DNA from 3 places in the Pseudomonas sp. DG56-2 genome. Region 3 is predicted to be linked to each of the others. Evidence: riboswitches for the same ligand, from Rfam matches in the RefSeq annotation. Region 3 holds a riboswitch; each other region holds the start of a gene.

The links. A riboswitch is a leader RNA that binds a small molecule or an ion and turns the genes downstream of it on or off. The one in region 3 is predicted to bind cobalamin.
Region 1: another riboswitch for cobalamin. It lies ahead of D3Z90_RS13985 (CbtB domain-containing protein); the one in region 3 lies ahead of D3Z90_RS15385 (TonB-dependent siderophore receptor).
Region 2: another riboswitch for cobalamin. It lies ahead of cobO (cob(I)yrinic acid a,c-diamide adenosyltransferase); the one in region 3 lies ahead of D3Z90_RS15385 (TonB-dependent siderophore receptor).

What each region holds. Positions count from the first base shown of each region.
Region 1 is NZ_CP032311.1:3,122,566-3,125,830, forward strand. Features, by position in the region: gene cobW (cobalamin biosynthesis protein CobW) at 1-1,002, opposite strand, end outside; cobalamin riboswitch at 1,098-1,296, opposite strand; cobalamin riboswitch at 1,357-1,589, shown strand; gene D3Z90_RS13985 (CbtB domain-containing protein) at 1,687-1,872, shown strand; gene D3Z90_RS13990 (CbtA family protein) at 1,883-2,575, shown strand; gene D3Z90_RS13995 (cobalamin biosynthesis protein) at 2,581-2,982, shown strand; gene cobM (precorrin-4 C(11)-methyltransferase) at 3,010-3,265, shown strand, end outside.
Region 2 is NZ_CP032311.1:1,415,074-1,418,338, reverse strand. Features, by position in the region: gene D3Z90_RS06635 (cobyrinate a,c-diamide synthase) at 1-1,208, opposite strand, end outside; gene cobO (cob(I)yrinic acid a,c-diamide adenosyltransferase) at 1,205-1,816, opposite strand; cobalamin riboswitch at 1,982-2,205, opposite strand; gene D3Z90_RS06625 (hypothetical protein) at 2,355-2,933, shown strand; gene D3Z90_RS06620 (sorbosone dehydrogenase family protein) at 3,002-3,265, shown strand, end outside.
Region 3 is NZ_CP032311.1:3,433,558-3,436,822, forward strand. Features, by position in the region: gene lpxO (lipid A hydroxylase LpxO) at 1-272, shown strand, start outside; gene D3Z90_RS15375 (carboxymuconolactone decarboxylase family protein) at 378-722, shown strand; gene D3Z90_RS15380 (GNAT family N-acetyltransferase) at 806-1,363, shown strand; cobalamin riboswitch at 1,410-1,617, shown strand; gene D3Z90_RS15385 (TonB-dependent siderophore receptor) at 1,724-3,265, shown strand, end outside.

The DNA.
Region 1 (3,265 bases), 310 kb from region 3:
CACCAGGCGCGTAGAGCGCGGCTCTTCACTGCGCCAGGCGCGGTCGAAGTGCTTGTCGAAACGAGTACCGACACCCTGGATCAGCAAACGCATCGGTTTACCGGGAATTGCCGCGAAGCCCTTGACTCGCAAAATGCCGTGCTGCACGACCAATTGAGTCAAGGCATCCAGCAATTGGCTTTCGTGCGCTTCTGGCAGCTCGATGGAGATCGAGTCGAAGGCGTCATGGTCATGATCATCGTGATCGTCATCATCGTGGTGCGAATCATGGTGGGTACGCCGGCCATCGATATGCGCTTCCGACTCGGCGCCCAGGCCCAGCAGCACTTCCAGCGGCAAACGGCCGCTGCTGGCTTCGATCACCTTGACCGCTGGCGGCAACTCTTCCTGCACTTCGGCACGGACCTTGGCCAGGTCTTGCGCAGCAATCAGGTCGGCCTTGTTCAGCACCACCAGATCGGCGCTGGCCAGTTGGTCGGCGAACAGCTCGTGCAGCGGCGACTCATGGTCCAGGTTAGGGTCAAGTTTGCGCTGGGCATCGACCTGATCAGGGAACGCTGCAAAGGTACCGGCAGCCACTGCGGGACTATCGACTACGGTGATGACCGCATCAACTGTGCAGGCATTGCGAATTTCCGGCCACTGGAACGCTTGAACCAGCGGTTTGGGCAGCGCCAGGCCGCTGGTTTCAATAAGGATGTGGTCAAGATCGCCACGGCGGGCAACCAGTTCGCGCATCACTGGGAAGAACTCTTCCTGCACGGTGCAGCACAGGCAACCGTTGGCCAACTCATAGACACGACCGCTGGCCTCTTCTTCGGTGCAACCAATGCTGCACTGCTTGAGAATCTCGCCGTCGATGCCCAGCTCACCGAATTCGTTGACGATCACCGCGATGCGCCGCCCTTGGGCATTGTCGAGCATGTGTCGAAGCAGTGTCGTTTTGCCCGAGCCGAGAAAGCCGGTGACGATAGTGACGGGAAGTTTGGCCAGTGTTTTCATTGTCGATGCCCTTGGCAGGATGGCGGGCATGCGGGACGAGAACCACAGGTGCTACCACCTGGGCGCGTTCGCCACCGGATCACCCCGCCCGGTTTATGTCGGAAACTGTTCGAGGCAGGTCTCCTGGCTTGCATTGCACCGGCCACGGGCCAGTCGAATGACGCCTTCCCGCAGAACTGCAGTGGCTGTGTCAGACGTTTTCAATGCTTACAGTTGCGGGGGCAGCCGCGGCTTGAACCGCGTTCCCGTCTTAGCTTCGGCCGACGCCGAAGAACCTCGAAGCGGCTAGGCTACGCAGTGCCCGGTACGGGGTCAACTGCTGTCACGATTGACGCCTGACTTCGCCCATGATTTGCTAGTGCGATTCGTTTGGGTGCCCTTTACAGGGTGAAACTGGGAAACCGGTGCGTCATACACGGCTATTGAAGGGTGTACGACAAGTCCGGTGCTGCCCCCGCAACGGTAAGTGAGCAAAGCGTCAGTACCACTGTGCCCGTAGTTTGGCATGGGAAGGTGACGCCCTTGGCTGAGCGTAAGTTTGCCAGCCCTCACCAGCCCGGAGACCGGCCCAACACTGATTTGACAAACCCGCGGTGGGCGGGCGCTGTTGCAACCCCTGGGCGAGCTGCGTTCAGGGGTTTCCTGCGCTTGCCTGTTGCCGAACAACACCAAGAGGAAAGCGCCATGCGTACCAGTACCGCCAGTCACCCTACCGTTACCCCTACAAGCCTCAGCCAGCGCCTGCTGGTGGCCGTTGGTGCCTCGCTGCTGGGCCTGTGCCTGGTCTACTTCGCCGGATTCTCGCATATCGAAGCGGTGCACAACGCTGCCCACGATACGCGCCACAGCGCTGCTTTCCCTTGCCATTGAGTACTTTCCGATGATCAAGCGTATTGCAAGTACTGCAGGCTTCGCCGGACTGTTGGCTGCGCTGCTGCTGACCCTGCTGCAAAGCTTTTGGGTCGCGCCGCTGATTCTTCAGGCCGAAACCTATGAAAGCGCAGCACCGGCCGTGGAAGCACACGAGCACGCTCCCGGCGTGGCTGCCGATCACCACCACGACAGCGAAGCCTGGTCGCCCGAAGACGGTTGGCAACGCGTTGTCTCGACAACCGGCGGTAATCTGGTGGTCGCGGTTGGCTTTGCCCTGATCCTCGCCGCGTTGTACTCACTGCGCGCGCCGAAGACGGCGATCACCGGAGCCCTCTGGGGCCTGGGTGGCTTTGCTGTGTTCTGCCTGGCACCGACCCTGGGCCTGCCACCGGAGTTGCCGGGTACCGCCGCTGCCGACCTGGCCCAGCGCCAGGCCTGGTGGGTGGGTACCGCTGCCGCAACCGCCGCAGGGCTTGGGTTGATCGTGTTTGCTCACAATTGGTTGTTCAAGGCCCTCGGCGTTGTGCTGCTGGTAGTGCCGCACGTAATCGGCGCCCCACAGCCTGAAGTGCATGCAATGCTTGCGCCGCAAGCACTGGAAGCCGAGTTCAAGATCGCTTCACTGCTGACCAACGCGGCGTTCTGGCTGGCCTTGGGCCTGATCAGCGCCTGGCTGTTCCGTCGCCCGACCCAGGCTTGACTGCGATGCAGATATTCGTCGGCATAGGTTGCCGACGAGGTTGCCCAGCACAAACCCTGGGCAACCTGCTGGAACACACCCTCAAGGCCCACGACTTGCCGCTTGAGGCAGTCGCGGGTCTTGCCAGTATCGACCTCAAGGAACACGAACCCGGGCTGTATCAATTGGCCCGGCGCCTCAATGTTCCCCTGCTGTTTTTCTCTGCCGCTCAACTGGCAGCTTTCGAGACGCGCCTGAGCCATCGCTCAGCCGTCGCCTTTGAGCACAGTGGTTGCTATGGCGTTGCCGAAAGTGCAGCGCTGGCGCTGGCCGAGAAGATGGCAGGCTCGGCGCAACTGTACGTCAAGCGCACCTTGCTGAGTGACGCCAGCCTGGCATTGGCCACGGCCACAGGCTTTGGCGGATAATCAGCACTTTCTTTCCAAGGATTTCGCATGACCGTCTATTTCATCGGCGCCGGCCCCGGCGACCCCGAGCTGATCACGGTAAAAGGCCAGCGCCTGATCCATCGCTGCCCGGTGATCATCTATGCAGGCTCGCTGGTTCCTGCCGCAGTGCTTGAAGGCCATCGCGCCGAGACAGTCATCAATAGCGCGCAGTTGCACCTGGCACAGATCATCGAAGCCATTGCCCACGCCCACGCACGTGGCCAGGACGTGGCTCGCGTACACAGTGGCGACCCCAGTCTGT
Region 2 (3,265 bases), 2.0 Mb from region 3:
ACCGCTTCAGCACCGCGCCCGCCGTTGGGGCTCATACCCCGGGCAATGGGCTGCAGCGAGGTAGTGGTCAGCGAGTGATGGTAGGTGTGCCCCCGCAAGGTGCCCTCGGGCAACTCGACCGCTTGCAGGGCCAGTGCCGCAAGGCGCTTCTGCATCACCGCTTCGCCCTCCAGCAGGCCAAGTAGCTCGGCACGCTCACCGGCCACATCGGTCAGGGCATCGAGCAGATAAAGCATGCCGCCGCATTCAGCGAGCACAGGCTTGCCGGCCTGATGATGGCTGCGAATCGCCGCGAGCATCGAGGTGTTCGCGGCCAACGCCTGGTGGTGCAGCTCCGGATAGCCGCCAGGCAAGTAAAGGCTGTCAGCCGGCGGCAGGGTTTGCTCATGCAGTGGCGAAAAGAATCTCAGCTCTGCCCCCATGGCCCGCAATAGATCGAGGTTGGCACCATAGGTGAACGCAAATGCTTCATCACGGGCCACGGCGATGGTCAGTCCTTCAAGCAAAGGTTCGATGGCCTGTGCGCTCGGCGCCGCAAAAGCCACTGCTGGCGGTAGCGACGACTCACAACTGGCCGCCAGGGCTGCTGCTGCGGCGTCGAGGCGAGCGTCCAGATCATTGAGCTCACTGGCCTGGACCAGGCCCAGGTGCCGACTTGGCAACTCAATGCCGGTTTCCCGCGACAGCCCGCCATACCAGCGCAACCCTTCAGTCAGGCTACCCTCGAGCAATTGCGCGTGGCGCAGCGTGCCGACACGGTTGGCCAGCACACCAGCAAAGGGTAAATCCGCTTGATAGCGAGCCAGCCCCAGCGCCAGGGCACCAAAGGTTTGAGCCATCGCCGTGCCGTCGATAACTGCCAACACCGGCACGGCAAAATGACGGGCCAGGTCGGCACTCGAAGGCGTGCCGTCGAACAGCCCCATGACGCCTTCGATCAGAATCAGGTCGGCATCGCCTGCAGCCTCCCAGAGCAGCCGCCGGCTTTCCTGCTCACCGACCATCCACAGATCCAGTTGATACACCGGTGCACCACTGGCTCGCTCCAGAATCATCGGATCGAGAAAGTCCGGACCGCACTTGAACACGCGGACCTTGCGCCCTTGATTGCGGTGCAGTCGCGCCAGGGCGGCGGTCACGGTGGTCTTGCCCTGGCCGGAGGCCGGGGCAGCAATCAGTACCGCCGGGCAGTGACGCGTGTCACTCATAGTTCAACGCCCTTCTGAGCACGAATGCCTGCCTGGAAAGCATGCTTGATCATGCCCATCTCGGTGACGGTGTCAGCCAACTCGATCATTTCATCCTTGGCACCGCGCCCCGTGACAATCACGTGTTGCATTGGCGGACGCGCCTGCAGGTCGCTGAGCACCTGTTCCAGATCGAGGTAGCCATGCTTGAGGGCAATGTTCAGCTCATCGAGCACGACGAAAGTGATCGCAGGGTCCTGCAGCAATTGACGGGAAACCGCCCAGGCGGCTTCGGCCGCGGCGATGTCGCGCTGGCGATCCTGGGTTTCCCAGGTGAAACCCTCGCCCATCACGTGATAGCGCACCTGCTCGGGGAAGCGACGGAAGAACAACTCTTCACCGGTGCTGTTGCGGCCCTTGATGAACTGCACCACGCCGCATTGCATGCCGTGGCCCATGGCCCGGGCAAGCATGCCGAAGGCCGAACTGCTCTTGCCTTTGCCGTTGCCACTGAGCACCAGGAGCAAACCGCATTCGTTCGGCGAGTTGGCAATACGCTCGTCGATTACTGCCTTCTTGCGCAGCATACGTGCCAGGTGGCGTTCGTCACGCTCGGTGGATTCAGTCATCGAAGTCTCCGCAAACCACTGTCAACCGTTGCACGACGATCCCTGCAGCGCAGCGCTGCACGAACTTCGAAGTAAAGACCAGGCGACAGATGAATGGATATGGCAGACGGAGCAATTGCGCGGGGCTGCGGCACAGGCCGAAGAGTACGCGCATCACCCTCCGTGATGCCGTTGGCTGTAACAGGCCGGTCTCCGGGCTCGTGAGTGGGTTCGAATACCCAGGATCGCGCGCCTTCCCGGGCTCGATTACCCAGTGGCCGTGCGCGGCCTTGACTCACTTACCGTTGCGGGGGCAGCGCCGGACTCGCACGCGTTTGCGCACCCACCGGCTTCCCTGTTTCACCCTGCCAGGCCATCGCCCACAGAGCACCTGAAACAAGTCGCGAAGGTTAGAGGGTTGCACCCGGAGCGTCAATGAAAGGCGCAGTACCGGCGTGGGTCAATGGCGCCTGCTTGGTCTTGTGCCAACGTACCCGCAGTGATATCAAATAGCCATGTCTTGGCTATGCTCAATTACAACAGCTACAAGGAGAGCGACATGCAAGGTCTGATCATCAATAACGCGCGCCTGGAATTCCTGCGCCCTGCCCTGGAACGCTGGGTAGCCTGCATTGACCGTTTCAATCAGGTGCTGGGCGACGCGCAGGCACCGTACTGGCATGGCGCCCAAGCCAACCTGAGCCTGCTTTCTACCGCCGCCTGGCAAGCGGAGCTTGTGACCTTGCAACACCACCAGAGCAAAAAGCAGCGTGACGAAGGTGAGCGGGAGGCGCGCTGCGACCTGTACATCGCCAGTCAGGACGAAGCCGCCTACCTGCAAGCCAGCCAACGCTGGCCATGCATCGGCCGCCTGGACCTGAACAACGCCCTGCAGGAAAGCGTCGCCGCCGCCCGCTACGTAGCAGCCCCCAGCCAGCTGAAAATCGCAGCCCTGTTTGCCAGCCCCTGGAAAGCCGGGCAGCACGCCAGCCCTGAAGAACTCCAGGACCTGGTCGAGGACCTGCAGAAACATACCGCCTGTGCCATCGCCTGGTACTTCCCCTACGCCTACCGCAAGCTGCACAACGAAGCCGGACACTATCATCCCGGCATTGCCCTGCTGCTCAAGCAGGCGTAGTTGAAGGAACCTCTGCCCGGCTGACCGCCTCTACTTTTTACAGTGGTCAACTTTGCAAGGGGAATGACATGGGCATGCACAGGATTGCGTTGCTATTGGCGGTTGCCGCCGGCTTGAGTGGCTGCGGGGAAACCGCTCGCTTGGAGGTCAGCGACGGTTTCGGACCCTCACCGCAGTTACCCGAACCGAACAAAACCCTGATCCCTACCGTCAACGTCGCCCCGGCCATCGGCTGGCCCCAGGGCGCCAAGCCAGTAGCAGCGGCTGGCACTCAGGTGGCAGCCTTTGCCGAAGGCCTGGATCATCCGCGCTGGCTGTATGTACTGCCCAAT
Region 3 (3,265 bases):
ACAACCGCATCATTCTGTTCTGCGATGTCGAGCGTCCATTGAAGTATCGCTGGGCCACCGCTTTCAACCGCTGGTTCAGCCGTAGTGTGATGGCGGCCGCCGCCGCGCCGAACGATGCCGGTGACAAGACCGGCGGCATCAACCGTCTGTTCACGCGCATCTACAAGATCCGTGAGCGAGGCAAGGCCCTGAAGAAACGTAACCGCACCCGTTACTACCTGGAAAAATGGGCAGTGGTCGCGGTATTGCTGCTGGTGTTTATTTATATCTGACCCGTTTACCCGGCCAACGAGCCGTGCTGCCTTCGACCAACGGCGCCCCACCCACGGAAAAACTAGCTTCACTGTTGATGTTGCCAACAGCACAAGGTGAAGACGATGAGCATGATGGACTGGGACGCCTACCGTAAGCAGTTGATGGCAGGTATCGGCGACCTCAAGCAACTGTCCCCCGACACAGTCAACGGTTACATGACCGCCAGCGGCGCCGGGGCTAAGACCAACCACCTCGACGCCAAGACCCGCGAACTGATTTCGCTGGCCGTGGCGGTAACCACGCGATGCGACGGGTGCATTGCCGTGCACTCGGCCCAGGCGCTCAAGCAAGGGGCCAGCCGTGAGGAAATTGCCGAAGCCCTCGGCGTTGCTGTCGCAATGAATGCCGGGGCTGCCCTGGTGTATTCGGCACGCGCCATGGATGCATTGGGCAAGGTCGACAGCTAGCGACAACGGTGCCGGCAGGCACAAACAGTTGCATGCCGGCACCAACGCTTTCAGACTCGCGGCTCACGTTGCTAGGAACCGCCATGATTCACATCCGCCCCATGACCGCTGCCGACTTCGACCGCTTCTGGCCAACCTTCCAGGCCATTGTCGCAGCGCGCGAAACCTATGCCTTCGATCCGGCCCTGAGCCAGGATCAAGCCCGCCAACTGTGGCTTGAATCCCCCCTGCAGACCCTGGTGGCGGAAGAGGATGGCCAGTTGCTTGGCTCCTATTACCTCAAAGCCAATGCCGCAGGACCCGGTAGTCATGTCAGTAACTGTGGATACATGGTCACCGAAACTGCGCGTGGACGTGGCGTTGCTCGGGCCCTGTGCGAGCACTCGCAACACCTGGCGCGCGAGCAGGGTTTCTTGGCCATGCAGTTCAATTCGGTGGTGTCGAGCAACGCAGCAGCCGTGGCACTGTGGCAGAAACTTGGCTTTGCCATTGTCGGGCGCTTGCCTCGCGCCTATCGGCACGCTCAGCTAGGGCTGGTCGATTGCCTGGTGATGTACAAATGGCTGGAGCAGCCCCAGCAACCCATGCTGATCGGGCGCAAGAACATTGAAGCGGTGGTATCGCGCAAGCGCGGGCGATAAGCCAGGGGTTTGTCCAACTCATTGACTGCAAAGACTTTCAATGTTCAGATGCGCGCCAGTTTCAGGTGTCCTGCGCCGTCGTGCGCAGGGTGAAACGGGAAGCCGGTGCATCACTTCAGGTGACTAGTCCGGCGCTGCCCCCGCAACGGTAAGCGAGCGAAGCCTTCGAAACACCACTGTGCTCAGGCATGGGAAGGTGAAGGCCTTCACGACCCTCGCAAGCCCGGAGACCGGCCTGAAGCTTCGTTTGGCAACCCCGCGGTGGGCGGGCGCAGGCCGGTTTGCGCTCGCCTGCGCGCGCAATTCCTTCATGCGTTATTCCCTCCGGGATCCATTTCTTCCAGTAGACAGTGGAACGATATGTCCCGTAATTCCAAGCTTCACACTCTGGCGGCCAATACCCTGGCCCCCTGCCTGGCATTCTGCGTGCCGACCTTTGCCGCTGAATCTGGCAGCACCGCCCTTGCGCTTCCTTCCACGGCCATCACCAGCAGCAGCGACAACGAGGTGATCAGCCTGGCTACCCCGTTGCCGGCCGGTTCGCGGCTGAATCTCAGCGCCATGGATACCCCGGCCAGCACCAGCAGCATCAGTGCCGACGCCATCGACAAGCGCAACAACCTCACCGTCCAGGACGCCGTCACACGTTCGCCGGGCATCACTTCGGTGGCGACGCCTGGCAATGGCGGCACCGCCCTCTCGGCCCGTGGCTTCGAAGGTCATGGCTCGGTGATGACGTTGTTCGATGGCTCGCGGATGTATACCGGTGCCGGCACCCAGACATTCCCGGTTGATCCGTGGATGGTCGAACGCATCGACGTGATCCGCGGTCCGGCCTCGGTGCTCTATGGTGAAGGCGCCACCGGTGCGGTCATCAACGTGATTGCCAAAAAGCCTTTTGCCGGTGACATCCGCAACCATCTGCGGCTGGGCTACGGCGCCTACGACCGTCAGCAACTGGGCCTGGACAGCGGCGGTTCGCTGAGCGAGCGCCTGAGCTACCGAGTGACCTTGAACAATCAGCAGAGCAACGGCTGGGTCGATCGTGGCGACTCGAAAAACCTGGCGATGAGCGCCGCCCTGCGTTTCGACGCCAGTGACGACTTGAGTTTTACCCTGGCCCACGAGCGCGGCGATGCCGAGCCGATGAACTACTTCGGTACGCCGCTGATTGACGGCCACTACCGCGACAGCCTGGGCAAAAAGAACTACAACGTGCAAAACGATGTGCAGCGCTACCACGACGAGTGGACGCGCCTGAACACTGACTGGACTATCAGCGATTCGATCAGCGCCAGCAACCAGCTCTATTACATCAAGAGTCGCCGACACTGGCGCAACGCCGAAGACTACACCTGGAACAGCGGCGCAGGACAACTGGAGCGCGGCAGCTACCTGGAGATCAAGCACGACCAGGAGCAAATCGGTGATCGCCAGAGCTTCTCCTTTGATCACTCGCTGTTCGGACTGGCCAGCAAGACCGTGGTCGGTGCCGAGTACAACCGCATTCGCTTCGGCATCGACAGCAACTCACCTTACAACGACATTGGCGGCGACTTGGTCGACCCATGGAACCCGGCCCCAGGCTACTTCCACAGCAAGGACCCCACCCGCCCTCAAAGTCAGAGCACTACCCGCACCTTTGCCCTGTTCGCCGAAAACCGTACCCAGCTGACTGATCGCTGGTCGCTGGTAACCGGTATCCGCCGTGACCAGAACCACATCGACCGCGACAACCTGGTTGATGGCAGCCGCACCGACCGTAGCCTTGGCGGTGGAAACTGGCGTGCAGGGTTGGTCTTTGCGGTCACCGATGATCTGTCGTTGTACGGCCAGTACTCCACCAGTGAAGACGGCGTCAGTGACCTGGTTACGCTCAGCCCAAGCCAGCAGAACTTCGAC